4 regions of the Kineococcus gypseus genome follow, and region 1 is predicted to be linked to each of the others. Evidence: riboswitches for the same ligand, from Rfam matches in the RefSeq annotation. Region 1 holds a riboswitch; each other region holds the start of a gene.
What was found. Region 1 has a riboswitch for S-adenosylmethionine ahead of ACRYMN_RS06195 (ABC transporter substrate-binding protein). Riboswitches for the same ligand answer to the same signal wherever they lie in the genome.
Positions count from the first base shown of each region.

Region 2: another riboswitch for S-adenosylmethionine. It lies ahead of ACRYMN_RS03940 (sulfurtransferase); the one in region 1 lies ahead of ACRYMN_RS06195 (ABC transporter substrate-binding protein).
Region 3: another riboswitch for S-adenosylmethionine. It lies ahead of ACRYMN_RS10795 (ABC transporter ATP-binding protein); the one in region 1 lies ahead of ACRYMN_RS06195 (ABC transporter substrate-binding protein).
Region 4: another riboswitch for S-adenosylmethionine. It lies ahead of ACRYMN_RS09090 (methyltransferase domain-containing protein); the one in region 1 lies ahead of ACRYMN_RS06195 (ABC transporter substrate-binding protein).

Region 1 is NZ_JBJLRD010000011.1:52,001-58,874, forward strand. It holds gene ACRYMN_RS06185 (HNH endonuclease family protein) at 70-783, shown strand; gene ACRYMN_RS06190 (XdhC family protein) at 866-1,609, shown strand; SAM riboswitch class I at 1,643-1,734, shown strand; gene ACRYMN_RS06195 (ABC transporter substrate-binding protein) at 1,936-3,540, shown strand; gene ACRYMN_RS06200 (ABC transporter permease) at 3,537-4,541, shown strand; gene ACRYMN_RS06205 (ABC transporter permease) at 4,547-5,398, shown strand; gene ACRYMN_RS06210 (dipeptide ABC transporter ATP-binding protein) at 5,395-6,874, shown strand, end outside.
Region 2 is NZ_JBJLRD010000007.1:49,176-56,049, reverse strand. It holds gene cobA (uroporphyrinogen-III C-methyltransferase) at 45-1,238, shown strand; gene ACRYMN_RS03940 (sulfurtransferase) at 1,366-2,259, opposite strand; SAM riboswitch class I at 2,539-2,631, opposite strand; gene ACRYMN_RS03935 (immune inhibitor A domain-containing protein) at 2,898-5,213, shown strand; partial or broken gene ACRYMN_RS03930 (bis-aminopropyl spermidine synthase family protein) at 5,695-6,234, shown strand.
Region 3 is NZ_JBJLRD010000023.1:37,157-44,030, forward strand. It holds gene era (GTPase Era) at 1-887, shown strand, start outside; gene ACRYMN_RS10785 (alkaline phosphatase family protein) at 900-3,050, shown strand; gene ACRYMN_RS10790 (MBL fold metallo-hydrolase) at 3,047-3,940, shown strand; SAM riboswitch class I at 3,972-4,079, shown strand; gene ACRYMN_RS10795 (ABC transporter ATP-binding protein) at 4,150-4,941, shown strand; gene ACRYMN_RS10800 (aliphatic sulfonate ABC transporter substrate-binding protein) at 5,123-6,166, shown strand; gene ACRYMN_RS10805 (ABC transporter permease) at 6,163-6,874, shown strand, end outside.
Region 4 is NZ_JBJLRD010000018.1:55,297-62,170, forward strand. It holds gene ACRYMN_RS09080 (NtaA/DmoA family FMN-dependent monooxygenase) at 1-852, shown strand, start outside; gene ACRYMN_RS09085 (DUF1684 domain-containing protein) at 849-1,670, shown strand; SAM riboswitch class I at 1,722-1,808, shown strand; gene ACRYMN_RS09090 (methyltransferase domain-containing protein) at 1,818-2,726, shown strand; gene ACRYMN_RS09095 (FAD/NAD(P)-binding protein) at 2,662-4,731, opposite strand; gene ACRYMN_RS09100 (Rne/Rng family ribonuclease) at 5,279-6,874, shown strand, end outside.

The DNA of each region.
Region 1 (6,874 bases):
CGTGCGCACGCACGCCCCCTCCGTCGTCCCCGGCCCCTGCGGGGCCGCGCCCCCGTGGAGGTGCCGGCCGTGCCCGTCCGCCGCACCAGCGCCCCGGCGGCGATCCTCGTGCCGCTGCTCGTGCTCGTGCTGGCCGTGCTGCTGTGGCGGGCGCTGAGCGGTCCTGCCCCCGGCGGGCCCGCCGGCACCTCCGACCCGGGCGGGCGCGCCGCGCCCACCGGCGGCGCCGCGCAGGCGCTGCGGGCCCTGCCCGTGCGCGAGGCCGACACCGGCGCCGGCTACCAGCGCACCCGCTTCGGGGAGAGCTGGGCGGACGTGGACGGCAACGGCTGCCGCACCCGCGACGACGTCCTGCGCCGCGACCTCGAGGACGTGCGCCTGGACGGCGACGGCTGCACCGTGCTGTCCGGCACGCTGGACGACCCCTACTCCGGCCGCGAGATCCCCTTCCGGCGCGGGCCCGCCACGAGCTCGGACGTGCAGGTCGACCACGTCGTGGCGCTGGCCGCGGCCTGGCGCACCGGCGCGCGCGCCTGGAGCGCCGAGGAGCGCGTCGAGTTCGCCAACGACCCCCTGGAGCTGCTGGCCGTGGACGGCCCGCTGAACTCCGCCAAGGGCGACGACGACGCCTCGCAGTGGCTGCCGCCGCTGGGCGCGTGCGAGTACGTCGCCCGGCAGGTGGCCGTCAAGAGCGCCTGGGGGCTGTGGGTCACGCCCGCCGAGCGCACGGCGATGGCCGACGTGCTGGCCGGCTGCCCCGGTCAGGAGCTGCCCGCGCGCTGAGGGCTCCGGGCCGGGGCCCGGAGCACCGCTCCCGCGGTGGCGTCCCGGCCCGGCGGGCGCGCCGGGGTGGCAGGCTGCGGGCGTGGGCACGGGCGTGGGCGCGGGCGAGGAGGCGGGTGCGGTGCTGGCGCGCGTCGAGCAGTGGCTCGCCGCCGGCGGCGCCGTGGCCCTGGCCACCGTGGTGCGCCCGGCGCGGGTGGAGCCCTCGCCGCACCCGCAGCGCCCGGAGCACCTGGAGCCGCGCCCGGCGGGCACCGTCCTGGCGCTCGGCCCGCGCGGGGAGGTCGCCGGCGCCCTGCCGTGCCGCTGCGCGCAGCCGGCGGCGCTGGAGCTGGCCCGCCGCGTGCTGGCCGGTGCTGCGCCGGTGCTGCGGCGGTGCTCCGGGGCGTGCGCCCGCCGGCCGCCGTGCGCGGTGGGCCCGGAGGTCTTCGTCGAGCGGGTGGACCGCTCCAACGCCAACCTCGTGCGCTCGGCCGCGGCCTCGGTGCGGGCGGGGGAGGCGGTGGCGGTGGCCACCGTGGTCGCCGCGCCGGACCCCGCGGCCCTGGGTCGGCACCTGCTGCTGTGGCCGGCGCGGCGGGCCGGCTCGCTGGGCCCGGCCGAGCTCGACGACGCGGTCGCCCGGGCGGCGCGGGAGCTGCTGCGCGCCGGTACCAGCGGCGCGGTGCGCGTGAGCGGTGCGGTGGAGGTGTTCGTCGCCGCCCACCCGCACCGGGCGCTGCCGCGGGCGGTGCCCGCCGCGACCACCGCGACGACCACGACGGCGGGCACCGCGGCGACCACGACGGCGGGCACCGCGGCGACCACCGCCGCGGCACCGGTTTGAACGCGGGCGGGTGCTGCGCCTACAGTGCGCGGCAGACCATCCAGAGCGGTTGAGAGACCTGGCTCGACGACGCCGCAGCAACCCCCCGGGAACGGGCGAGGGTGCTCCCGCCAGGCCGATGGAGGAGAACGTGAACCCCAAGCCCCACGTGGCGGTCCTGCGGCGCGTCGTCGACCTGTGCCGCACCTGCTCCGCCGGCTGTCGCTGACCGACGGCCACCGCCGGGCGCCCGCGCCCGGCCCCGCGCCGCTCCCCGCACCGGGCGAGGCCCGGTGCCGCCGCGCGCCCGCGCACCCACCGCCGCCCCTCCCAGCCAGGAGCCCCCCTTGCGCACCCGCACGCCGCTGCTCGCCGTCCCCGCCCTGCTGACCCTCCTCGCCACCGCCGCGTGCGGAGGTGGCGACGGCGGTGGTGGCGGCTCGGCCGCCGGGGGCGGGCAGCCGCGCCCCGGCGGGGACCTGCGCTTCGCGATCCAGGTCGACTCCGGCTGCATCGACCCCCAGCAGGTCGGCAACAACGACGCGCTGAACATCGGCCGCCAGCTCGTGGACTCCCTGACGGTGCAGGACCCCGCCTCCGGCGAGGTGCGGCCCTGGCTGGCGCAGTCCTGGGAAGTCTCCCCGGACGCGACGACCTTCACCTTCCGCCTGCGCAGCGGCGCCACCTTCAGCGACGGCGCCCCGGTGGACTCGGCGGCCGTGAAGGCCAACCTCGACGGCGTCGTCGCCCTGGGCGCCAAGGCGCAGCTGGGCTCGACGTACCTGGCCGGGTACACCGGCACCCGGACCCCCGACCCGCTCACGGCCGTGGTGACGTTCTCGCAGCCGAGCGCGCAGTTCCTGCAGGCCACCTCGACGATGAGCCTGGGCCTGCTCTCGCCGGCCACCGTGGCCGCCGACCCGGCCACCCGCTGCGACGGCAGCACGCTGGCCGGGTCCGGCCCCTTCACGGTCGGCTCCTACCGCCGCGACGCCGAGGTGGTGCTGGAGAAGCGCGCCGGCTACGACTGGGCGCCCGACGGCGCCGGGCACACCGGCGAGGCCTACCTGGACAGCATCACCTTCCAGGTGGTGCCGGAGTCCAGCGTGCGCACCGGCTCGCTGGCCTCGGACCAGATCGACGCGACGACCTCCATCGCCGCGCAGGACCTGCCGCAGTTCGACCGCGACGGGTTCTGGACCGAGCGCCGCGCGAACCCGGGCATCCCGTACAACTTCTTCCCCAACTCCTCGCGCCCGCTGTTCTCCGACGCGCGCGTGCGGCAGGCGCTGTCGAAGGCCGTCGACCGCGAGGAGGTCGCGAGCATCCTCAACCCCGGCGACGTGGCCGTCTCCTCGGCGCTGTCCGCCTCGACGCCGCTGGCCCCGGACGACTCCGCGCTGCTGGCCCGCGACGTCGACGGCGCCGCCGCGCTGCTGGAGGAGGCCGGCTGGAGGGAGGGCCCCGACGGCGTGCGCGTCAAGGACGGCCAGCGCCTGACGTTCACGGTGACGTTCTGGCAGCCGGTCTCGGCGGCGCTGGAGCTGATCCAGCAGCAGGTGCGCGAGGTCGGCATCGACCTGCAGCTGAAGCAGGCCACCGTGGCCGAGCAGCAGGCGCAGCAGGCCTCCGGCGACTACGACGTGCTGCTGTACAACCTCACCCGCTCCGACCCGGACGTGCTGCGCACCGTCTTCGCGCAGAGCGCGCGCAACGTCGCCCAGCGCCCGCGCGGGCCGCTGGACGACCTGCTCGACGGGCAGGCGGGCACCCTGGACGCCGACCGGCGCGGTGAGCTGGTCGCGCAGGCCTCGCAGCAGCTGCTCACCGAGGCGTACTCGATCCCGCTGTTCGAGCTGTCCACCGTCATCGCCGCCAGCGCCGACGTGCACGACCTGGAGTTCGAGGGCTCCTCGCGGCTGTGGTTCCACGACGCCTGGCTGTCCTCGTGAGCGGCGCCCTGCCCGGCTACGTCGCGCGCCGGCTGGGCCAGGCGGTGCTGGTGCTGTGGGCGGCGTTCACGGTGACGTTCGCGGTGCTGTACCTGCTGCCCAGCGACCCGGTCTCGATCATGCTGGCCGGCGGCCAGGGCGGGGAGCAGAGCGACGTCGACCCCGCCCGGGTCGCGGCGCTGCGCGCCGAGCTGGGCCTGGACGACCCGTTGCCCGTGCAGTACGCCGAGGCGCTGTGGCGCACCCTGCACCTGGACCTGGGGTCCTCCGTGCAGAACGGCGCACCGGTCACCACCCTCATCGGCGAGGCGCTGCCGCAGACGGCGCTGCTGGCCGCGGCGGCCTTCGCGCTGGCCGTGCTCCTGGGCACCTCGGTGGCCCTGCTGAGCGCGTGGAGCCGCTCGGCGCGGCTGCGCGCGCTGCTGCTGGCGCTGCCGCCGTTGGGGGTCTCGCTGCCGACGTTCTGGGTGGGCCTGCTGCTGGTGCAGCTGCTCTCCTTCCGCTTCCCGGTCTTCCCCGCCCTCGGCAACGCCGGCGCGGCCAGCCTGGTGCTGCCGGCGGTGACGCTGGCGGTGCCGGTCTCCGCGCTGCTGGCGCAGGTCCTCGCGCGCAGCCTGCGCGGTGCGCTGGCCGAGCCGTACGTGGAGACCGCCCGCGCCAAGGGCGCCTCGCGCGGGCGGGTGCTGCTGCGCCACGCCCTGCGCAACGCGGTGATCCCGACCCTGACCGTCGCCGGGGTCGTGGTGGGCAACCTGCTGGCCGGGGCGGTGGTGGTCGAGACGGTCTTCTCCCGGGTGGGGGTCGGGCGCCTGACGGTCTCGGCCGTCGAGGCGCAGGACATCCCGGTGGTGCAGGGCCTGGTGCTGCTGGCCTCGACGGTGTTCGTGCTCACCAACCTCCTCGTGGACCTGCTGTACCCGGTGCTGGACCCGCGGCTCCGCACGGCCGGCGCGCGCCCGCGCCGCGCCGCCGTGCGCGACCTGGCCGGGAGCGCGGCGTGAGCGCCGTGGACGTGCGCCCCGCGGCGCGCGAGCGCACCGCGCCGGCGCGCCGCCGGGGCGTGCTGCGCCGGCCCGGCCTGGCGCTGGCCGTGCTCGTGCTGGTCGTGGTGGTCGCCTGGGCGCTGGCGCCGGGGCTGTTCACCGGGCAGAGCCCGGTCGAGGGCGTGGCCGCCGACCGGCTGCAGGGCCCTTCCGCCGCGCACCTCTTCGGCACCGACCACCTCGGCCGCGACGTGTACGCGCGCGTCGTGCACGGCGCGCGCCTGACGCTGCAGGCGACCGTGCTGGCGGTGCTCATCGGCCTCGTCGTGGGGACCGCGGTCGGGCTGGTGGCCGGCTGGGCGCGCGGCCTCGTCGACGACGTGGCGATGCGCGCGGTGGACGTGCTGCTGTCCATCCCCGCGCTGCTGCTGTCGATGGCCCTCATCACCGCGCTGGGCTTCGGCACCGTGAAGGTCGCCATCGCGGTCGGCATCGGCACGGTGGCGAACTTCGCCCGCGTCATGCGCGCGGAGGTGCTGCGCGTGAGCTCCTCGCCGTACGTGGAGGCCGCGCGCGCCTCGGGCGTGCGCACCACCGGGGTGCTGCTGCGCCACGTGCTGCCCAACGCCGCCGGCCCGGTGCTGGCGCTGTCCGCGCTGGAGTTCGGGGTGGCGGTGCTGGCCGTCTCCGCCCTGAGCTTCCTGGGCTTCGGCGCCCCGCCGCCGGCCCCGGAGTGGGGTTCGCTCGTCTCCGGCGGGCGCGACTACCTGGCCACCTCGTGGTGGCTGACGACCCTGCCCGGGCTGGTCGTGGCGGCCGTGGTGCTGTCCGCGAACCGCGTCGCCCGGGCCCTGGAGGGGGGGACCGCCTCGTGAGCTCCACCGCGGCGCAGCCGCTGCTGAGCGTGCGCGACCTGCGCGTGTCCTACGCCGCCGGCGGCGCCCGGCGCGAGGTGGTGCACGGCGCCTCCTTCGACGTGCTGCCCGGCGAGGTCGTCGCCGTGGTCGGCGAGTCCGGTTCCGGCAAGAGCACCACCGCGCACGCCGTGGTGGGGCTGCTGCCGGCCGGCGGTTCCGTCGACGGCGGCTCGGTGCTGCTGGAGGGCCGGGAGCTGGTGGGGCTGCCCGAGCGCGCGTGGCGCTCGGTGCGCGGCGCGCGCATCGGCCTGGTGCCGCAGGACCCCACCCTGTCGCTGAACCCCGTCGAGCGCGTGGGCGACCAGGTCGCCGAGGCCCTCGTGGTGCACGGCCTGGCGCGCGGCGCGGCCGCGCGCGCCCGGGCGGTGGAGCTGCTCACGGCCGCGGGGCTGCCCGACGCGGCCGTGCGCGCGCGCCAGCACCCCGGCGAGCTGTCGGGGGGGATGCGCCAGCGCGTGCTCATCGCCGTGGGCCTGGCCGCCGGCCCGCGCCTGCTGGTGGCCGACGAGCCCACCAGCGCCCTGGACGTCACGGTGCAGCGGCAGGTGCTCGACCACCTGGAGCACCTGACCCGCGAGGCGGGCACCGCGGTGCTGTTCATCACCCACGACCTGGCCGTGGCCGCCGACCGCGCCTCGCGCGTGGTCGTCATGTCCGGCGGCGAGGTCGTCGAGGTGGGCACCGCGCAGCAGGTCCTCACCGAGCCGCGCCACCCGTACACGCGCGCGCTGCTGGCGGCCGCACCCAGCCTGACGAGCGCGCGCCTGCGCGCCCGCCCGCGCCCCGCCCCGCCGGCCCTCGTCGCCACCCCCGTCGCCACCCCCGCCGCCCCGCCCGCGCCCGAGCAGCGCGCGCAGCCGGCCGGCCCGCTCGTGGAGGTGCGCTCCCTCGTCAAGCGCTTCGCGCTGCCCGGCCGCGGCCGGCAGCAGACCGCGGTGGCGGGGGTGGGCTTCACCCTCGAGCGCGGCGAGACGCTGGCGCTGGTGGGGGAGTCCGGCTCGGGCAAGACCACCACCGCCCGCCTGGTGCTGGGCCTGGAGCGCCCCACCTCCGGCGAGGTGCTCTTCGACGGCGTGGGCACCGGCGGCCTGCGCGGGGCGCGCTGGCGCGCGCTGCGCCGGCGGATGCAGCTGGTGTACCAGAACCCCTACGCCTCGCTGGACCCGCGCGTGGCGGTGGGCGAGACCGTCGCCGAGCCGCTGCGCGCCTTCGGCGTGGGCGACCGCGCCTCGCGCGCGCGCCGCGCCGCGCAGCTGCTGGACCAGGTGCGCCTGCCCGCCGACGTGCTGCGGCGCAGGCCCGCGGAGCTGTCCGGCGGGCAGCGCCAGCGCGTCGCGATCGCCCGCGCCCTGGCGCTCGAGCCGGACCTGGTGGTGTGCGACGAGCCGGTCTCGGCCCTGGACGTCTCGGTGCAGGCGCAGATCCTCGAGCTGC
Region 2 (6,874 bases), on a different contig from region 1:
GCACTGGGAGCGCTGGCACCGGGCGCGGAGGACGGGCCGGGCTGATGCAGCCGGTGCACCTGGACCTGCGCGGGCGGCGGGTGCTCGTCGCCGGGGGCGGCCCGCTCGCCGCGGCCTCGGCCCGCGAGCTGGCCGGCGCGGGCGCGGACGTCCTCGTCGTCGCGGCGGCGTTGTGCGAGGAGCTGCGCGAGCAGCACGCGCGCGGGCGGGTGCGCTGGCGCGCGGGCACCGCGGCGGAGGCCGACCTCGTCGGCGCCTGGCTCGTGCACGCCGCCACCGGCGACGCGCGCGAGGACGCCGCGGTGGCCGCCCTGGCCGAGCGGCACCGGCTGTGGTGCGTGCACCCGGGCGACCCGGCGACCGGTTCCGCCGCCGCGCCGGCCGTGGTGCGCCGCGACGACGTGGTCCTCTCCGTCGGCGCCGGGGCGGACACCGGCCGCACCCGGGCGCTGGCCGCCGCGCTGGGCCACCACGTGGACTCCGGGGGTGCCCCGCTGCGCCGGCACCGCCGCGGGCGCGGGCGCGTCGTGCTCGTCGGCGGCGGCCCCGGCGAGCCGGAGCTGCTGACCCTGCGCGGGCGCCGGCGCCTGGCCGAGGCCGACGTGGTCGTCGTGGACCGCCTGGCCCCCACCGGGGTGCTCGCCGAGCTCGACCCGGACGTGCAGGTCGTCGACGTCGGCAAGGCCGCCGGGAACCACCCGGTGCCGCAGGAGGAGATCAACCGCGTCCTCGTCGACGCGGCCCTGGCCGGGCGCACCGTGGTGCGCCTGAAGGGCGGGGACCCCTACGTGCTCGGCCGCGGCGGCGAGGAGGTCCTGGCCTGCCGCGAGGCCGGCGTGGAGGTCGAGGTCGTGCCCGGGGTCACCAGCGCCTTCGCGGTGCCCGCCGCCGCCGGCATCCCCGTCACCCACCGCGGCGCCGCGCGCTGCGTCACCGTGCTCTCCGGCCACGAGGACCTCGACGAGGACGACCTGCACGCCCTCGCCTCCCTGGACGGGACCCTCGTGGTGCTCATGGGCGTCACGGCGCTGGAGCGCCTGGCCGCCGCCCTGCTGGCCGCCGGCAAGGACCCGGCCACCCCCGTCGCCGTCGTGCAGGACGGCTGGAGCCCACGCCAGCGCACCACCACCGCCACGCTCGCCGACGTCGCCGACGTCGCGCGCGCGGCCGGGGTGCGCGCACCGGCCGTCGTCGTGGTCGGCGAGGTCGTCGAGGCGCTGCGCGGCCCCGTCGGCTGAGAACCCCGGGCGCACGCGACCCCGGGCGCACGCGGTGGCGGGCGCACGCTCCCGGGCGCGCGACGGCCCCGGGACCGCGGCTCGTCACCGCGGGTCCCGGGGCCGTCGTGCGCGGGCCGCTCCGCGCTCAGCGCTCGCCGGGCTCGGTGCCCACGACGATGGGCGCGCGCACCGCGTTGCCCCACTCCGTCCAGCTGCCGTCGTAGTTGCGCACCTTCTCCAGCCCCAGCAGGTGGGTGAGCACGAACCACGTGTGGCTGGAGCGCTCGCCGATGCGGCAGTACGTCACGGTGTCCGTCTGCGGGGTCAGCCCGGCACCGGTGAAGTAGATCTCCTCCAGGGCCGCGCGGTCCTTGAACGTGCCGTCCTCGTTCGCGGCCTTCGCCCACGGCACGCTGGCCGCGCCGGCGATGTGCCCGCCGCGCAGCGTGCCCTCCTGCGGGTAGTCGGGCATGTGGGTGCGCTCGCCGCTGTACTCCGGCGCGGAGCGCACGTCCACCAGGCCGCCGCGGTGCTCGCGCACGTCCTGCGCGAAGGCGCGCACGCGGCTGTCGTCGCGCTCGACGACGGGGTACTCGGTGCGCTCGCGCTGCGGCGCCTCGGTGGTCAGCTCGCGGCCCTCGGCGGCCCACTTGGCGCGCCCGCCGTCGAGCAGGCGCACGTCCTCGTGGCCGAACAGGGTGAACACCCACAGGGCGTAGGCGGCCCACCAGTTGCTCTTGTCGCCGTAGAGCACGACGGTGTCCTCGCGGCGGATCCCCTTGCGCGAGAGCAGCTCCGCGAACGCGGCGCCGTCGAGGTAGTCGCGGGTGACGGGGTCGTTGAGCTCGGTGTGCCAGTCGACCTTCACGGCGCCGGGGATGTGGCCGGTCTCGTACAGGAGGACGTCCTCGTCGCTCTCGACGACGACCAGGCCCTCGCGGCCGAGGTTCTCGGCGAGCCATCCGGTGCTGACGAGCTTCTCGGGGTGCGCGTACTCGGCGAACTTCGCCTCGGTGGTCGCGTCGGTGGACGTGGACATGCGTGGCCCTCCAGGGCGTGTGCGGGGTTCTGCGGGCTGGTCGGGGTCGTGCGCTGCGCTGCGTTGCGCGCGGTTGCGCGGTGGTGGTGCGCGGGCCGGGGTGACCGGCCGGGCGGGCGGTGGCGGGGCGCTCCCCGGGTCCGCGGGGGGCGCCCCGCGTCGGGGGACGGGGCGGGTGCCGGCGCGCGGCGTCAGCGACAGGCGGCCGAACCGCAGCGGCACAGGTCGACGTGCCGGCGCGAGTGCAGCTCGGTGGTGCGGTCGTGCGTCATGCCGTGCCCTCCATCGGTCCTGGCGGAAGCACCCACGCCCTCTGCAGGGGGGTTGCTGCGGCGTCGTCGAGCCAGGTCTCTCGGCCGCTCTCGATGGTCGTCGGCATACCGTGCCCGCTGCCCCGGCACCGTGTCAACCGCCGCACGGTGCGCCGCACGGGGCGCCGCACCGGCCACCCGCGGCCCCGCCGCGGGAAGTTCGACGGGGCACCGTGTTAAGGCTGGGTAACACCTGGGCGGCCCGGTGCCGCGACGGCGCGGAGCACCACTGAGCGTGACATATGGTCGGCGACGGCTGCCCGACACCGTCGTCCGGAGACCCCTCCGGCGGCCGGGCGCCGTCCGCTGAGACCAGGAGCACCTGCGTTGAGAAGAACCCTCTGCGCCGTCGTGGGCGCCGCGCTCGTCGCGGCCACGCCCGCCGTCGCCTCTGCAGCACCCGCCGCCCCCGCGGCCCCCGCCCCCGCCGCCGCGAGCGCCTTCGGCGGCGCCGCCGCGCCGGGCCCGCAGGGCGCCGGGCGCAGCCACGACCTGCCCAACCCGCTGGCCGACAAGCAGCGCGCGCTGCGCCAGGCCGGGCTGGAGAAGGTGCTGCGCGGCCAGGCCGCCCCCAGCGGGGACGGGAAGGTCGTCGAGGTCGCCAAGGGCCAGTACGTCGAGCTCGCCCGCGAGGACACCGACCAGATCTTCACCGTGCTCGGCGAGTTCGCCGACCTGCCGCACAACAGCATCCCCGCGCCGGACCGGTCCGTGGACGACACGACCATCTGGACGAAGGACTTCTCCCGGCCGTACTACGAGGACCTGCTCTTCTCGCAGGCCGAGGGCGACGTGTCGATGGCGAACTTCTACGACGAGGTCTCCTCCGGCCGCTACACCGTCGAGGGCGCGGTCACCGACTGGGTGCGCCTGCCCGGCACCGGCAAGTCGTACGGCGACAACGCGCTGGGCGACCGCGCGGCGTGGGGGTTCGTCAACGACTCCCTCAACGGCTGGTACGCGCAGCAGCTGGCCGCCGGCAAGTCGGTCGCGCAGATCGACCAGGAGCTCTCCCGCTTCGACCAGTGGGACCGCTACGACTTCGACGGCGACGGCGACTTCGACGAGCCGGACGGCTACATCGACCACTTCCAGGCCGTGCACTCCGGCGAGGGCGAGGAGGTCGGCGGCGGCGCCCTGGGCCAGGCCGCGATCTGGTCGCACCGCTGGTACAACCAGACCACCCGCGTGGGCACCGGCGGCCCGGCCGTCGGCGGCACCACCAACGCGCTCGGCGGCACCCGCATCGGGCAGTCGAAGTACTGGGTGGGCGACTACACCGTCGAGCCGGAGAACGGCGGCGTCGGCGTGTTCTCGCACGAGTTCGGCCACGACCTGGGCCTGCCCGACCTGTACGACACCTCCGGCAACTCCGGCGGCGCGGAGAACTCCACCGCGTTCTGGTCGCTGATGTCGTCCGGCTCGTACGGCAACAGCGGGCGCCCCGAGGACGGCATCGGCACCGAGCCGATGCACATGGGCGCCTGGGAGAAGCTGCAGCTGGGCTGGCTGGACTACGAGACCGTCAAGCCGGGCGCGAAGGTGAGCACCAAGCTCGGCCCGGCCGAGGCGACCACCAAGCAGGCGCAGGCCCTCGTCGTGCAGCTGCCCGACAAGGAGGTCACCACCACGATCGGCACCCCCTTCGAGGGCGGCGACTTCTGGTACTCCGGCGCCGGGGACGACCTGGACAACACCATGCTCACGCCGCTGCCCGCAGGAGCGAGCACGCTGAGCGCGAAGGTGAAGTACCAGATCGAGCAGGACTGGGACTACGCCTACGTCGTCTACTCCACCGACGGCGGCAAGACCTTCACCCCCGTGGCCACCAACCGCTCCGTCACCACCGACCCCAACGGCCAGAACTTCGGCCAGGGCATCACCGGCAGCACCGGGGGGCAGTGGGTGGACCTGAGCGCCTCCCTGGCGGGCGTGCCCGCCGGCGCGCTGGTCGGCTTCCGCTACTGGACCGACGGCGCGGCCACCGAGCCGGGCCTGCAGGTCGACGCGGTCTCCCTGGGCGGCACGCCGGTGACGAGCTGGACGCTGGACGGCTTCACCGTCAGCACCGGCACCACCACGGAGTCGTTCTTCAACGCCTACCTGGCCGAGTACCGCCAGTACCGCGGCTTCGACGCCAGCCTGGCCACCGGGCCGTACAACTTCGGCGACCCGGCGCACCCGGACCACGCCGAGCGCTACGCCTACCAGGACGGTCTGCTCGTCACGTACTGGAACACCCAGTACGGCGACAACAACGTCGGCGCCCACCCCGGCGGCGGCCTGGTCCTGCCCGTCGACGCCCACCCCGGGCTGCTGTACGAACCCACCGACGACGAGGGCACCAACCGCACCAACGGCGAGAGCTGGCGCCCGCGGGTGCAGTCCCACGACTCCACCTTCGGGCTGGAGGCCACGGACCGCTTCACCCTGCACGACCCGGACACCGGCAAGGCGGGCACCTACGGCGGCCTGCCCGCGGTGGCGACCTTCGACGACACCAAGGACTGGTACGTCGCGGCCGGTGAGCAGCCCGACGCCGACGGCTGGTCCGGCGTGGACGTGCCCAAGACGGGCACGAGGATCACCGTCGTGAGCACCAGCGCCCGCGACTCGTTCATGCAGGTGCGCGTCAACGGCTGACCCCGGCCCGCGCGAGGTGCAGCGGAGGCCCACCGGCGCACGCCGGTGGGCCTCCGTCGTCCCCGGGCGGCGCCGTCCCGGAGCGGCGCCGTCCCGGAGCAGCACCGCCTCCGTGCCAGACTGCGGGCGTGCTCCACGGGTGGCAGGCGGTCGCGGCGGCCGGGGCGGGCTCGTGAGCGACCCGCGCGCCCTGCGCTCGGCGGCGGGCCCCTTCGTGCGGCCGCTGCGCGCCCTCGTGCGCGCCCTGGCCAGCGGGCCGGCGACGCTGCCGGAGCTGGTGGCCGCCAGCGCCCTGACGCGCCGGCGCGTGGAGGCGCTGCTGCGGGAGGTGGCCGACGACCTCGTCGAGGACGGCGGCCGGTACGCGCTGCGCCCCGAGCGCGCCGCCGAGTACGCCGCGGTCTTCGAGGTGGGCACCGCCGAGGACCCCGCCGGCTTCTGGGACCGCGCCCTGGGCGTGGACGGCGCGCTCGTGGCGACGATGGCCGAGCTGATCGCGCAGCGCCCCGCGCCCGACCGCGACCTCGACCACGTCGGGGCCACGCCCGCCACGGCCGCGCGCCGCGGCCGCTGGCTGGCCGACCGCTACGACCTGGCCGCGATGCGGCTGCTGTGCGTGGGCGACCACGACCTGACCTCCCTGGCCGCGGCCGCCACCGACCCCGCGGTGCAGGTCGTCGTCGTCGACCTCGACGAGCGCGTCCTGGAGTTCATCGACACCACCGCCCGCCGCCGCGGCTGGTCGGTGCGCTGCCTGTGGGGCGACTTCCGCCTGGGGCTGCCGGCCTCGGCGCGCGAGTGGGCGGACGTGGTCTTCACCGACCCGCCCTACACCCCCGAGGGCGTCGAGACGTTCCTGCTAGCCGGGCTGCAGGGCCTGCGCGACGCCGAGCGCGGCCGCCTGGTCGTCGCGTACGGCTACGGCGAGCACCAGCCGGCGCTGGGGCTGAAGGTGCAGCAGGCCGTGCAGGGGCTGCACCTGGTGCACGAGGCGGTGCTGCCCGACTTCAACGCCTACGACGGCGCCCAGGCCATCGGCTCGCACGGCGACCTGTACGTGCTGCAGCCCACCGCCCGCACCCGGCGCGCCGCGCCCACCGCGGCCGAGCGCCAGCAGGTGCGCATCTACACCCACGGCAGGCAGTCCCTCGAGGGCGGCGCGCAGGCGCTCGAGGAGGCCGCCGTGGCCGGGGCGCTGGCGCTGCTGGACGGCGCGGGCGGCAACGCCCCGCTGATCGCCGTCACGGCGCAGCCCCTGGAGGACGCGGCCCCCGGCCAGCACGTGCTCCTGCCCACCCTGCTCGCCCAGGGCGTGCCGGCGCAGCTGGCCGGCCGCCGGGCGCGCGCCCTGGTCGACCTCACCGACGCCCCGGAGCCGTGGGTGCTGCGCACCCTGCTGGCGCTGAACGCCGAGGCGGCCGCGCTGCTGCTGCCGCCCGGCGCGCAGGCGTCCCTCGCGCAGTGGCGCGAGCTGCTGAGGGGCAAGTACGAGCTGAGCGCGCACGCGCTGCCGGGCACCGCGCTCACCGCGCTGCTGGCCCGCGCGCGCCCGGGCGGCGGCCCTGCCGCCCGCGTCCTGGCCAGGGCGCACGGCAGGCTGGGCAACGTCGCGCGCGAGGCGCTGGTCGCCGCCGCCCGCGAGCGGGGGCGGGTGCTGACGA
Region 3 (6,874 bases), on a different contig from region 1:
CCGGCTTCGCGTGCCTGGTGGGCCGGCCCAACGCCGGCAAGTCCACGCTGACCAACGCCCTGGTGGGGCAGAAGGTCGCCATCACCTCCACCCGCCCGCAGACCACCCGCCACGCGGTGCGCGGCATCGTGCACCGCCCCGACGCCCAGCTCGTCCTCGTCGACACCCCCGGCCTGCACCGCCCGCGCACCCTGCTGGGCCAGCGCCTGAACGACCTGGTGCACGAGACGCTGGCCGAGGTCGACGTCGTGGCGATGTGCGTGCCCGCCGACGAGCGCGTCGGCCCCGGGGACCGCTACATCGCCGAGGCGCTGGGGGCCGTGCCGCGCTCGACGAAGGTGGCGCTGGTGACCAAGACCGACAAGGTGCGCCCCGAGCGCGTGGCCGAGCAGCTGCTGGCGGTCAGCGCGCTGGGCGAGGAGCTGCTGGGCGGCTTCGCCGACGTCGTGCCCGCCTCCGCCGTCACCGGCGAGCAGGTCGACGTCGTCGCCGACGTGCTCCTGTCGCACCTGCCCCCGGGCCCGCGGCTGTACCCGGACGGGGAGCTGACCGACGAGCCCGAGAACGTCATGATCGCCGAGCTGGTGCGCGAGGCGGCGCTAGAGGGCGTGCACGACGAGCTGCCGCACTCCCTGGCCGTCGTGGTCGAGGAGGTGGGCCGCCGCGAGAACGGCCTGCTGGAGGTCCACGTGTGGCTGTACGTCGAGCGCGAGAGCCAGAAGGGCATCGTCATCGGCCGCGCCGGCGCGCGCCTGAAGGACGTGGGCACCCGCGCGCGCCGCTCCATCGAGGCGCTGCTGGGCGAGCGCTGCCACCTGGACCTGCGCGTGAAGGTCGCCAAGGACTGGCAGCGCGACCCCAAGCAGCTGCAGCGCCTGGGCTTCTGAGGTGGGTCCGGCGTGCCTGGCGTGCCCGGCGCCCCCGGCCGCCGGCCGGCCCGCGGGAGGCGCCGCCGCCTGCTGAGCGCCCGGGACGCGCGCGACGCGGTCCTCGGCGTGGTGCCCACCGCGGCGGCGCTGTGGATCAGCGCCCAGGTCGTCCCCGCGCTGCAGTACAGCTCCCCGCTGTGGCTGCTGGCCTCCTCGGCGCTGCTGCTGGCCGGTGACGTGGTGGTGCGCCCCGTGCTCGCCCCGCTGGTGCGGGTGGCCGGCCCGGCGCTGACCGTGCTGCTGGGCGTGGCGGTGCAGCTGCTGGTGCTGCACACCGCCCTGACGGCGCTGCCGGGGCTGGACCTGCGCGGCGCGGGGGCGCTGTGGCAGGTGTACCTGGTCACGGGCCTGGTGGCGGTCGTCGCCCGCCGGCTCCTCGGGGTGGGCGACAGCAGCTGGGTGGTCGGCGACCTGCTGCGCCGGCAGCGCCCCGGCCCGCACGGCGAGGCGCCGCCCGGCCTGCTGGTGGTGCAGGTCGACGGGTTGTCCCTGCCGCTGCTGCGCTTCGGGGTGCACGCCGGCACGCTGCCCACGATCGCGCGGTGGCTGCGCACCGGCAGCCACCGCGCCACCGGCTGGCGCGCGCCCCTGCCGTCGACGACGCCCGCCAGCCAGGCCGGCCTGCTGCACGGCACCACCGAGGACGTGCCCGCCTTCCGCTGGTGGGACCCGCAGCTGGGGCGCGTGCTCGTGGCCAACCGGCCGGCCGACGCCGCCGTCGTCGAGCAGCGGCTGGTGCGCGCCGCCCGCGCCGCCGGCCGCGAGGGGCTGCTGGCGCACGGCGGCGCCGGCGTCGGCACCGTCTTCTCCGGTGAGGGCGCCCACGCGCACCTGGTGGTCTCCACCTCCCGCGGCGGCGGTTCCGGCCGCCCCTACCTGCGCTACGTGCTGCGCCCCTTCGGGCTGGCGCGCAGCCTGGTGCTGACCGCGGGGGAGGTGGTCAGGGAGCTGCACCAGGGCCGGCAGCAGCGCGTGCGCGGGGTCGAGCCGCGCGTGCGCCGCCGCGGCCGGTCGGTGCTGCTGCGGGCGCTGACCACCGCGCTGCTGCGCGACCTCGACGTGGCGCTGGTGGCCGAGCAGCTGGCCGCCGGGCGCCCGGTGGTCTTCGTGGACTTCCTCGACTACGACGAGGTGGCCCACCACGCCGGCGCCGCCCGCGCGGAGTCCCTGGACGCGCTCGCCGGCGTGGACCGCGCCCTGGGCACCCTGGCCGCCGTGGCCGCCGCCGCCCCGCGCGACTACCGCGTCGTGGTCGTCTCCGACCACGGGCAGGCGCAGGGCCCGACGTTCCGCCAGCTCGCCGGGCGCACGGTGCAGCAGCTCGTGGCCGACCTCGTCGGGCGCGGCCGCCCCGCCCCCGCGCCGGTGGTGGCCCCCGTGGCGGGGGAGGGGGCGCGCGGCCGCCTCGGCGTCCTGCTGCGCGACCTGACCCCGGCGGGCGCCGCCGGGCGAGCCGCGCGAGCAGCGCGCGCCGGGCGGCGCCGCGAGCCGCGCGCGGACGCGGCCGCCGGCCCGGGCGCCGCCGTCGTCGTCGCCGCGGGCTGCACGGCGCTGCTGAGCGTGCCCGACGCCCCCGCCGGGCGGCTGGACCTGCCCGGGCTCGAGCGGCGCTGGCCGGCCCTGCTGCCCGGCCTGCTCGCCGCTCCCGGCATCGGCTTCGTGGCCGGCCACGAACCGGCCGGCCCGGTCGTGCTGGGCGCCGGCGGTCGCCGCGAGCTGCTCACCGGGCGGGTGCGCGGCACCGACCCGCTGGCGCCCTTCGGCCCGCGCGCCGCCGGGGAGGTGCTGCGGGTGATGCGCATGCGCACCGCCCCGGCGCTGCTGGTGCACTCCGCCCTCGACGAGCGCACCGGCGAGCTGCACGCCTTCGAGGAGCAGGTGGCCCACCACGGCGGCCTGGGCGGCGAGCAGAACGACGCCGTGCTGGTGCACCCGGCCGGCTGGGGCGTCGACGAGGACCTGCTGGACACCTCCGTGCCGGGGGAGCGGCTGCTGGTGGGCGCCGACGCCGTGCACCGCCAGCTCGTGCGCTGGATGCGCGCCGACGGCGTGCTGCCCGCCGGGGTGCCGCCGGCGCCGCCGCGCGCGGCGGCCGGGGGGACCGGGGGCACCGGGCGGTGAGCGGGGTGCGGCTGCGCTGGCTGGGGCACTCCACCGCGGTGCTCGACGCGGCGGGGGTCCGGGTGGTCACCGACCCGGTGCTGCGCGGCGCCCTGGCGCACCTGCGCCGCCGCCCGCCGCTGCCGGACCCGGAGCACTCCGCCGACCCGACCCTGGTGCTGCTCTCGCACCTGCACCACGACCACCTGGACCTGCCCTCGCTGCGGCGGTTGCGCCCGCGCTGGGTGGTGGCACCGCCCGGGTCGGCCGCCTGGCTGCAGGGGCGCCTGCGCGGTCGCGGCAGCGCCGTGGCGGAGGTGGACGTCGGGCGCTCGGTGCTCGTGCGCGACTGCCCGGCCGGGCCGCTGACCGTCACCGCGCTGCCGGCCCGCCACGACGGCCGCCGCACCCTGGGCAGGCTGACGGGCGCGCCGGCGCACGCGCTGCCGGTGGGTCACCTGGTGCGCCTGCCCGGCGCCTTCCCCGCGCGCCCGGCGGCCGAGGGCGGTACGGACCTGCTGCTGTGGGCGGTGGGCGACACCGGCGCGTTCGAGGGCCTGGCGGAGTCCGTGCTGGCGGCCGCCGGGCGCGCGCCGGACGTCGCGCTGGTGCCGGTGGGCGGGTGGGGTCACACCCTGGGACCGCACCACCTGGACCCCGAGCAGGCCGCGGCCCTGGTGGTGCGGGTGCGCCCGCGGGTGTCCGTGCCGGTGCACTGGGGCACGTTCGCCCCCGCCGGGCTGGCGCGCACCATGGGCGAGCGCTGGACGGCGCCGGGCGCGCGCTTCGCGCGGGCCGTGCGCGCCGCCGGCGTGCCCGGCGCGGTGCTGCTGCGCCCGCGCGCGGCGGTGGACCTGGACGCGCTGGGCGCGCCCCGCCCGCGCCACCCGGGCGGGGCGCAGCCGTTTTGACAGCGCGGGCGCGGGTCGCGTTTGATGACGCCACCCATCCAGAGCGGCCGAGAGACCTGGCTCGTCGACGCCGCAGCAACCTCCCCCCGTTCCCTGGCCGGAACAGGGGGTGCGGTGCTCACGCCAGGACCGATGGAGGAGCATTGCCGGCCGTCCCCACGCAGCCCGCGTCAGCCCGCGCCGGCGCGTCCGCCCGCACCGCCGCCCCCGTGGACCCCGCCCAGCGGGTCGACGCCGCCGGCGTCGTCCTGCGCGGCGTGGGCCGCGCCTTCACCACCCCCACCGGCACCCGCGACGTGCTCGCGGACGTGGACGTGGAGGTCGCCCCCGGCAGCACCGTGGCCCTGCTGGGCGCCTCCGGCAGCGGCAAGTCCACCCTGCTGCGCCTGGTCGCCGGCCTGGACACCCCCACCTCCGGCACCGTCGAGGTCGGCGGCGAGGTCGTGCGCGGCGTCGGCGCGCGCACGGGCGTCGTCTTCCAGGAGCCGCGCCTGCTGCCGTGGCGCGACCTCGCCGGCAACGTCGCCCTGGGCCTGCCCCGCGGCACCCCGCGCGCCGAGGGCCGCGAGCAGGTGCTGCAGCGCCTGGCGAGCGTGGGCCTGGCCGACTTCGCCGGGCACCGCCCGCGGAGCGTCTCCGGCGGCATGGCCCAGCGCGCCGCGCTGGCGCGCGCCCTGGTGCGCCGCCCGGGCGTGCTGCTGATGGACGAGCCGTTCGCGGCCCTGGACGCCCTGACCCGCCTGAAGGTGCAGGACCTGCTGGACGACCTCCAGCGCAGCACCGGCGCCACCGTCCTGCTCGTCACCCACGACGTGGACGAGGCGCTGCACCTGGCCGACCGGGTCCTGGTGCTCGGCACCCGCGAGGGCCGGCCCGGCGCCCACGTGGTGCGCGACCTGCGCGTGGACGCGCCCCGCCCGCGCGACCGCGGCGACTCCTCGCTGGCCCACCTGCGGGTGGAGCTGCTGGAGCTGCTGGGCGTGCCGCGCGCGCACGCCTGAGCCGACCCCCACCCGCTCGCCCCACCCGTTCGCCCCGCCCGCACGACCGATCCCGCGCCCGACCCCGGGACCCGCCCCGCGCGGGTCCCGCACCGCGGGGCCCGCACCAGCGCGGGCCCCGCAGCACCGCCGAGCCCGCCGCCCGCGACCGCGCGGGCGGCCCTGCCCCCTGGAGAGACCCGTGCCCAGCTCCTCCCGCCCCCTCGCGCGCCGCACCGCCCTGGGCGGCCTCCTCGGCGGTGTCGCCCTCGGCGCCGCCGGCTGCGTGCAGGGGGAGAGCTCCACCGGCACCGCCCCCGCGCCCAGCGGCAGCGCCACCGCCGCCGCCGCCGGCGGCACCGTCCGCCTCGACTACGCCTTCTACAACCCGCTGAGCCTGGTGGTGCGCCAGCAGCGGATCCTCGAGGACGCCGGCCTGACCGTGCAGTGGGAGCAGTCGCTGGGCAGCAACAGGGCCAACGAGTTCCTGCGCAACGACAACCTCGACCTGGCCTCCACCGCCGGTTCCGCCGTGCTGCAGGCGCGCGCCAACGGCCTGGCCGTCAAGACCGTCGACGTCTACTCGCAGCCGGAGTGGACCGCGCTGGTCGTCGGCCCGGACTCCGACGTGACCGACGTGGCGGGCCTGCGCGGCAAGCGCATCGCGGCCACCACCGGCACCGACCCGTACTTCTTCCTGCGCCAGGCCCTCGACGAGGCCGGGCTGGCCGCCTCCGACGTGGAGATCCTCAACCTGCAGCACCCCGACGGGCGCGCGGCCCTGGAGCGCGGCGACGTCGACGCCTGGGCGGGCCTGGACCCGAACATGGCCGCCACCGAGGTGCAGAACGGCTCGCGGCTGCTCTACCGCAACGTCGCCTTCAACACGTACGGGGTGCTCAACGCCCGCGAGGAGTTCGTCGAGAGCTCCCCGGAGCTGGTGCAGCAGGTCGTCGACGCCTACGAGCAGGCGCGCGCCTGGGCGCTGGCCAACCCCGCGGACCTGGTCGCGCTGTACGCCGAGCAGGCCCAGCTGGAGCCGCGCGTCGCCGAGCTGGTGCTCGGCCAGCGCACCGCCCTAGACATCGACCCGGTGCCCGGCGAGGCGCAGCGCACGGTGCTCGAGGGGGTCATCCCGCTGATGGCCGCCAACGGCGACGTGCGCTCGGAGGACGAGGCCCGCACGGCGCTGGAGGGGCTGCTCGAGCCGCGCTTCGCCGAGCAGGCCGCCGGGTCCTCCTCGTGAGCGCGCCGGCCGTGCAGCGCCCGGCGGCGGCGGGCACGGGCGCCCGCCGCCGCCCGGGCGCCGGGCGCTGGCTGCTGGGCGCCGTGGTGCCGCTGGCGCTGGTGGCCGCCTGGCAGCTGACCTCCACGCTGGGCGTCTTCACGCCCGTGCAGCTGCCCCCGCCGGCGGACGTGGCGCGCGCGGCGGTGGACATGTGGGGCACCGGGGCGCTGCAGCTGAACATCGCCATCTCCGCCCAGCGCGTCCTGCTGGGCTTCCTGTGGGGCGCCGGCCTCGGCGTCGTGCTCGGCGGGCTGACGGGCCTGCTGCGCACCGCCGAGCAGTTGCTGGGCCCGACGATCGGCGCGCTGCGGGCGGTGCCCTCGCTGGCGTGGGTGCCGCTGCTGAGCCTGTGGATCGGTCTGGGGGAGACGCCGAAGGTGGTGCTCATCGCCATCGGCGCGTTCTTCCCCGTCTACACCACGGTGCACTCGGCGCTGAGCCACCTGGACCCGGCGCTGGTGGAGGTCGGCCGCGCCTACGGGCGCAACGGGGTGCGGCTGTTCGCCGAGATCCTGCTGCCGGCCACGGCGCCGGCGTTCCTGTCCGGCCTGCGCCTGGGGCTGGCGCAGAGCTGGCTGTTCCTGGTGGCCGCCGAGCTGATCGCGGCCTCGATCGGCCTGGGCTACCAGCTCACCAACGGCCAGAACGTCGGGCGCACCGACCAGG
Region 4 (6,874 bases), on a different contig from region 1:
CTGGTGGCCGACCCGGCGAGCGGGGTGTTCGCCCGCTCCGAGCGCATCGAGCCGGTGCGCTTCCGCGGGGCGCAGTTCGACGTGCGCGCCGCCGGCGCGCAGCTGCCGCGCAGCCCGCAGGGCCACCCGGTGCTCCTCCAGGCCGGCGACTCGCCCGAGGGCCGCGAGTTCGGCGCCGCCACCGCCGACGCCATCTTCACCCTGCACGGCACGCTGGAGGCCGGGCAGGCGTTCCGCGCCGACGTCCAGCGCCGGATGGCCGCGCACGGGCGCACCCCCGAGGACGTCAAGGTGCTGCCCGGCGCCACGTTCGTCCTCGGCGACACCCCCGCCGAGGCCGCCGAGCGCGCCCGCCACGTGCGGTTCCAGCAGGTCGGGCCCGAGCAGGCGGTCGCGTTCGTCGAGCAGCTGTGGGGCCGCGCGCTGCCCGGCCTGGACCCCGACGGCCCGCTGCCGGCGCAGGACCCCGACCCCGAGGCGGTCGCCACCCGCGGGCGCGTGCAGCACGCGAAGGACCGCGTCGCCACCGCGCAGCGCTGGCGGGAGCTGGCGCGCGAGAACGGCTGGGGCGTGCGCGAGCTCGTCGTGGAGGTCTCCGCCCGCCCGCAGTTCGTCGGCACCCCGCAGCAGGTCGCCGACGAGGTGGACCTGCACGTGCAGGCCGACGCGTGCGACGGGTTCATCCTCGTCCCGACCCTGACGCCCACCGGGCTCGACGAGTTCGTCGAACGGGTCGTGCCGCTGCTGCAGGAGCGCGGCACCTACCGCACGGGGTACACCGGCCCCACGCTGCGCGACCACCTGGGCCTGCGCCACCCGCACACCACCACCCGTTCCGAGGAGATCGCGTGACCACCACGAGCACGACGAGCACCACGAGCACCCCCGTCCCCGCGGGCGGGGCGGCACCCGCGGACTGGGAGGCGTGGCGCGCCCGGCGCACCGAGGTCCTCTCCGACCCGCACGGCTGGCTGAGCCTGACGGCCCTGCACTGGCTGGGGCGCACCCCCGCCCGCGCCGGCGACGTGCCCGGGCAGTGGTGGGCCGGCGCCGACGGCGTGCACGTGCGCGCCGGCGCCGGCGACGGGCTCGTCCTGGACGGCGAGCCGCTGACCGACGAGCGCGTCCTGCACCCCGTCGACGACGGCGCGGGCGTCACGGTGGTGGCCGGCGAGCGGCACGTGGAGGTGCTGCTGCGCAGCGGCAACGCCGGCCTGCGCGTGCGCGACCCGCGCTCGCCGGTGCTGGCCGCCTTCACCGGGGTGCCGGTGTTCGCCTTCGACGGGCGCTGGGTCCTCGACGGGCGGCTGGAGGCCGAGGAGGACGAGGTCGTCGTCGGTTCCGTCGTCGCCGGGCTCACCCAGGCGCGCACCGCCGCCGGGCGGGTGCGCTTCACCACCCCCGACGGCGTGGAGCGCTCGCTGCTGGCGCTGCGCTCCGGCGACGGGCTTCAGCTGCTGTTCACCGACCTCACCACGGGCGTGAGCAGCTCGCCCACGGCGCGCTCGATGACCGTGCCCGCGCCCGGCCCCGACGGGCGCGTCGTCGTGGACCTCAACCGCGCGCAGAACCTGCCGTGCGCGTTCACCGACCACGCCACCTGCCCGCTGCCGCCGGCGGGCAACCGCCTCGACGTGGCCGTCGAGGCGGGCGAGCGCGCCCCGCGCTGACGTCCTCCTGCGGCACCGCCCGCCGCCCCCGGGCGGTGCCGTAGCCTGCTCCGACCATCCAGAGCGGCCGAGAGACCTGGCTCGACGACGCCGCAGCAACCCCCTCGTGGAGGGTGCTCACGCCAGGACCGATGGGGGAGGTGCCACGTGAGCACGACCACGCCCGCCGCCGGCGGCGGCCTGGACGGCGACCCGGGCGAGCGGCGGCGCCGCGAGGCGGCCGCCTGGGCCACCTGGCAGGAGTCCGCGTGGGGGCGGCTGCGCTACCGCGTGGTGGCCGCCCTGCTGCGCGAGGAGTGCGCCCGGCTGGGCCCGGCGCCCCTGCGGGTGCTCGACGCCGGCGGCGGCGACGGCCGCGACGCGCTGCAGCTGGCGCTGGCCGGCCACGACGTCACGGTGCTGGACACCTCCCCGGACGTGCTGGCCGCCGCGCGCGCCGCTGCGGCCGCCGCCGGGGTGCCCGACCGCGTGCGCACGGTCGCCGCGGACCTGGAGGACCTCGGCGCCCTGGCCGCGCTGACCCGGCACCGCGCCGGCGGCTCCGGCTCCTTCGACGTGGTGCTGTGCCACGACGTGCTGCAGCACCGCGGCAGCGCCGAGCAGGTCGCCGCCGACGTGGCCGCGCTGGCCTCCTCGCTGCACCCGGGCGGGCTGCTCTCGCTGCTCGCGCCGGACCCCGCGGCGGACGTGCCGGCCACCGCGCTGCGCGAGGGCCCGGCGCAGGCGTGGGTGCTGCTGGACGCCGAGCGCGGCGTGGACCCGGCCACCGGCCGCTCCGTGCTGCGCTTGGAGCCCGCGGCGGTGGAGGCCGCCGCGCTCGCCGCCGGCTGCCAGGTCACCGGGCGCGCCGGCGTGCTCGTGGTGGCCCCGCAGCTCGAGGACGCCCACCGCGCCGGCAGCGCCGGCCCGGCGGGGCCCGCGCACCTCGCCCGCGCCGCGGGCCCCGCCGACCCCGCCGACCTCGACGACCTGGAGGAGCTGGAGGTCGAGCTCAGCCGGCGCGACGCGTTCCGGCGGGCGGGGCGCTACTGGCACCTGCTGGCTCGCCGGCGCTGAGGGCCGCCTCGAGCAGCCCGCCGGCCAGGGCGTCGTTGAGCCGGAAGAAGCCCGCGTCCAGGCCCGGGCGCGGGAACGCCGGTGCCCAGCCGCCGCCGGCCACCCACGGCCCGGCGGCGAAGCGGCGCGGGTGGGCGGTGCCGTCGCGGTGCAGCACGCGCCCCTCCTCGTCGACGGCCAGGCGCCCGCCGGCGAAGACCTCCCCGTCCGCGTCGGCGAACTCGCGCTCGCCCGCCTCGCCGCGCGCGGCGAGGGCGCGCAGCAGCGGGTCCGCCGCGCCGCGCACGGTGGGGGAGGGCAGCCGGGCGTCGACCAGGACGCGCGCGCTGACCTCGACCGGCCCGTTGCCGCCGCGGGCCGTCCACGCCCGCCCCTGCTCGTCGGGTCGCACCCGCAGCTCCCCGCCCAGGAAGCGCACCACCCCGGCGTCGGCCAGCGCGAGCAGCTGGCGCAGCCGCTGCGGCGGCGGGCCGGAGGCGACGTAGCTGAAGAAGCCGTGCCACCAGCCGTCGACCTCCAGCGCGGTGGAGCGCGCGTCCAGGAGCCCGCGCGCGGCCAGGGCGGCGACCACGCCGTAGCAGGACAGCAGCGCGCTGAAGACCGCCGCGTCGGCGCTGTGGGCCGGGTCGCCGCGGCGGGCGACGTCGGCGGCCACGTGGGCGCGCACGCGCTCGTGCACGCCCTCGGCGGTGGGCGACCACCACCCGGCCAGGGGGCGGTCCAGCCGCGCCAGGTCCAGGCAGTCCGCGGGGTCGGGCACCGCCCGCTCCACCAGGGCGTCCAGCTCGGTCGAGCCCCACGCCGCGGCGGCGAAGGCGGCGTCGAACTCGGCCGCGGGCACCCGGGTGCGCTGCGGGTGCCCGGCGAACAGCTCGCCGTAGTGCGCGCCGGCCAGCTCCTTGGCGATCAGCGGCCACGCGTCGCGGCGCAGCGAGAGCGGCCCGCGCCGGGCGGCCAGCTCCTCGCCGGCGGCCACCGTGAAGAAGCGCGGCAGCACCGGCCGGCGCTGCAGCTCGTAGGTGATCTTCGAGCGGTACGGCACCCCGCGCCGGGAGCCGACGTGCAGGACCGGCTCGGCCCCGCACGGCCGGTACACCAGCTGCCCGTCCGGGCCCTGTTCGTAGCGCCCGCCGCGCCCCTCGGTCAGCAGCACGAGCAGGTCCACGAACGCCAGGCCCATCCCCGCGACGAGGACGTCCTCGCCCGGGCGCACCGCGTCCAGGTCGTGCTCCAGGCCGAGGTCGCCGGTGTAGGCGGGGGCGACGTAGCCCAGGCCGTGCCGCTGCGCGAAGGCGGCCAGGTCGCGCTCGCGCGGGCCGGGCAGCACGTCCGGGTGGCCCTGGGCCAGCAGCACGGCGTCCACGGCCAGCTCCGCACCGCCGGCCAGCCGCACGAGCTGGCGCCCCGGGGCCGCGGCAGCCCCGGCGCCCCTGGCGGCCCCGTCCGTGCCGTCGGCGTCCTCGTCGAGGACGTCCACGACGCGGTCGGCGTGCACCTGCACCCGCACGCCCGCCGGCAGCCCGTCCAGCACGTGCCGCCACGCGGCGGCCAGGTAGCGCCCGGTCAGCGCGCGCGAGGGGAAGCTGCCCGGCGCCAGCGCCTCCGCCTCGGCGGCCAGCTCCGGCTCGCCCTCGGCCGCCAGCCGCTCCACCAGCTCGTCGCGGTGCGCCTCGACCCAGCCGTGCAGGGACGGGCCGGTGCGCACCGGCGTGCTCACCGTGGAGGTGGCGTCCGGCAGGACGGTGACGTCCGCGGCGCGCGAGTTCGCCCACAGCAGGCGGTGCTGGCCCGAGCGCCACACCCGGCCCGAGCCCGGCGGGTGCGGGTCCACGACGTGCACCACGAGCGGACGGTCGAGGCCGCCGGCGCGGGCGGCGAGCCGGTCGAGCACGCCGAGGGCGCGCGGGCCGGCGCCGACCAGGCACACGCGCACCGGCTCGCCGGCACCCGGCGGGGGCGCGGCGAGGGGCTGGCGGGCGGGCGGGACGAAGGGGGCGAGGGGCACGGCGGGTCCTCCCTGACGGCGGCGGCCCCCGGGCTCGGGGGCGGGGCGGCGGTCAGGGGCGACAGGTGGCGGCGTGCGTGCGGCACAGGTCGACGTGGCGGCGCCGCACCAGCAGCCCGTTCGTCGCTCGGCTCGTCCTCACCCCTGCAGGGTACGCGGGGGCGCCCGCGCGCACACGGCCGACGGCCGGAGCGGCCCGGCCCGCGCCCGGCGGCCCGGGCCGCCGGGCGCTCCTGTGAGACACTGCGAACGGTCGGGCGTTCCCCACACCGGGCGACCGACCCGCCGACGAGACCGCCGCCCCGCGCGTGGCGTCCGGGCAGCGCCGCGGTCCAGTGGAAGGACCTCGCAGGCGCCCCGGCACCCGAACGGGTCGGAGGACCGGCGGCGGCACGAGCGGAGCGCCGCCCCTGCGCGCGAACCCCGCCCGTGCACCGAGGACTTCCGTCGGGTGCGGTCCGTCCCACCCGGCGATCCCTACGAGGACGCCCCGCGGCGACCACGGGTTCACCGGTGGAGTGGCCGCGGCGGGGCGACGGGAGACCCCGTGACGACCACACCTGAAGAGAACGAACAGGGCGCGACGACCCAGCCGGCGGGCGGCACCCGCCCCCGGCGCCGGCGCGCCGCCAGCCGCCCGGCCGGCCCGCCCGCCCGCGTCAGCGCCCCGCCGGAGGAGCCGGCCGCCGCCGCGACCCCCGAGCCGGTCGCCGAGCCGGTCGCCGAGGAGCCGGCTGCGGAGCCCGCCGTCGAGCGGTCGACCGCCGAGCCCGCCGTCGCCGAGCCCGCCGTCGCCGAGCCGGCCGTCGCCGAGCCGGCCGTCGCCGAGCCGGTCGCCGAGCCGGCCGTCGAGGAGCCGGTCGCCGAGCAGGTCGCCGAGCAGGTCGCCGAGGAGCCGGCCGTCGACGCGGAGCCCGAGCCGGCGGCCGCGGCTCCCGCCCCGGAGGCGGTCGCGGAGGAGCCCCCCGCGCCGCGCCGCCGCGCCCGGCGCGCGACGCGCCGCACCGGCGCTCCCGCGGAGCCCGCCGGCGACCCGGTCGCCGAGGCGCTCGCGCAGGCCGGGGTCGAGCAGCCCGTCGGCGACGTCGCCGGCGGCACCGTCGAGCAGACCGTGCCCGCGGCCGAGCAGCCCGCCGAGCCCGTCGCGGAGGAGGCCGCCGCGGAGCCCGCCCCGCGCACCCGCCGCCGTCGCGCGTCGCGCTCGCGCACGGCCGCCCCGGCCGCCGAGCAGCCGGCCGGGCAGCCCGCCGAGCAGCCCGACGAGCGGCCCGACGCGGTCGCCGCCGCGCTCGACGAGCCGGTCGAGCAGGAACCCGTCGAGGGGCCCGCGGTCGCCGGGGCCGCTCCCGTCGAGCCGGTCCCGGTGGAGGCCGCTGGGACCGCCCGCGCGGAGGCCGCCCTGGTGCGCACCGAGGTCGTGCGCACCGAGGTCGTGCGGGCGCGCGTGGAGGAGCCCGCGGCGGCCGAGGAGCCCGCCCGCGAGGCGCCGCCCGCCCTGCAGGACCTCATGGACGACCCGGTGCTGCTGCGCGCCGCCGACCTGGCCCGCCGAGAGCGCAGCGACGCCGAGCGCGCCGCCGACGCCGCCGCCCGCGCCACCGCCGTCTTCTTCCAGGCGCCCGCCGTGGCGGAGCCGCCGCGCCGCAGCCGTCGCGCGTCCGCGCCGGCCGGCCCGCCCCGCCCCGCCGAGGAGCGCGCCGCCGACGAGGCCGCCGACGGCCCGCGCGACCCGGACGAGCTGCTCGCCGCCCTGACCGGTGCCGCCGGCCTCGACGAGCGCGACGACGACCGCGACGACGAGCGCGACGACGACCGCGACGAGCGCGACGAGGACGAGCGCGAGGACGAGCGCGCCGAGGTCGACGAGGAGGGCGTCCCGCGCCGCCGCCGCCGCCGCGGCGGGCGCGGGCGGCGCGGGCGCACCCGCGAGGACGCCGAGCGCTCCGAGGACGACGACGAGGACGCCGAGGCCCCCGGCGTGGACGCCGACGCCGGGACGGCCGGGGACGACGAGGACGACGCGGACGCCGACGCCGCCGAGGAGGCGGAGGCCGAGGACGGCGAGGAGGGCTCCGGCTCCTCGCGCCGCCGCCGGCGCCGCCGCCGCCGCGGCACCGCCGCCGAGGGCGAGGAGCCGTCGCCG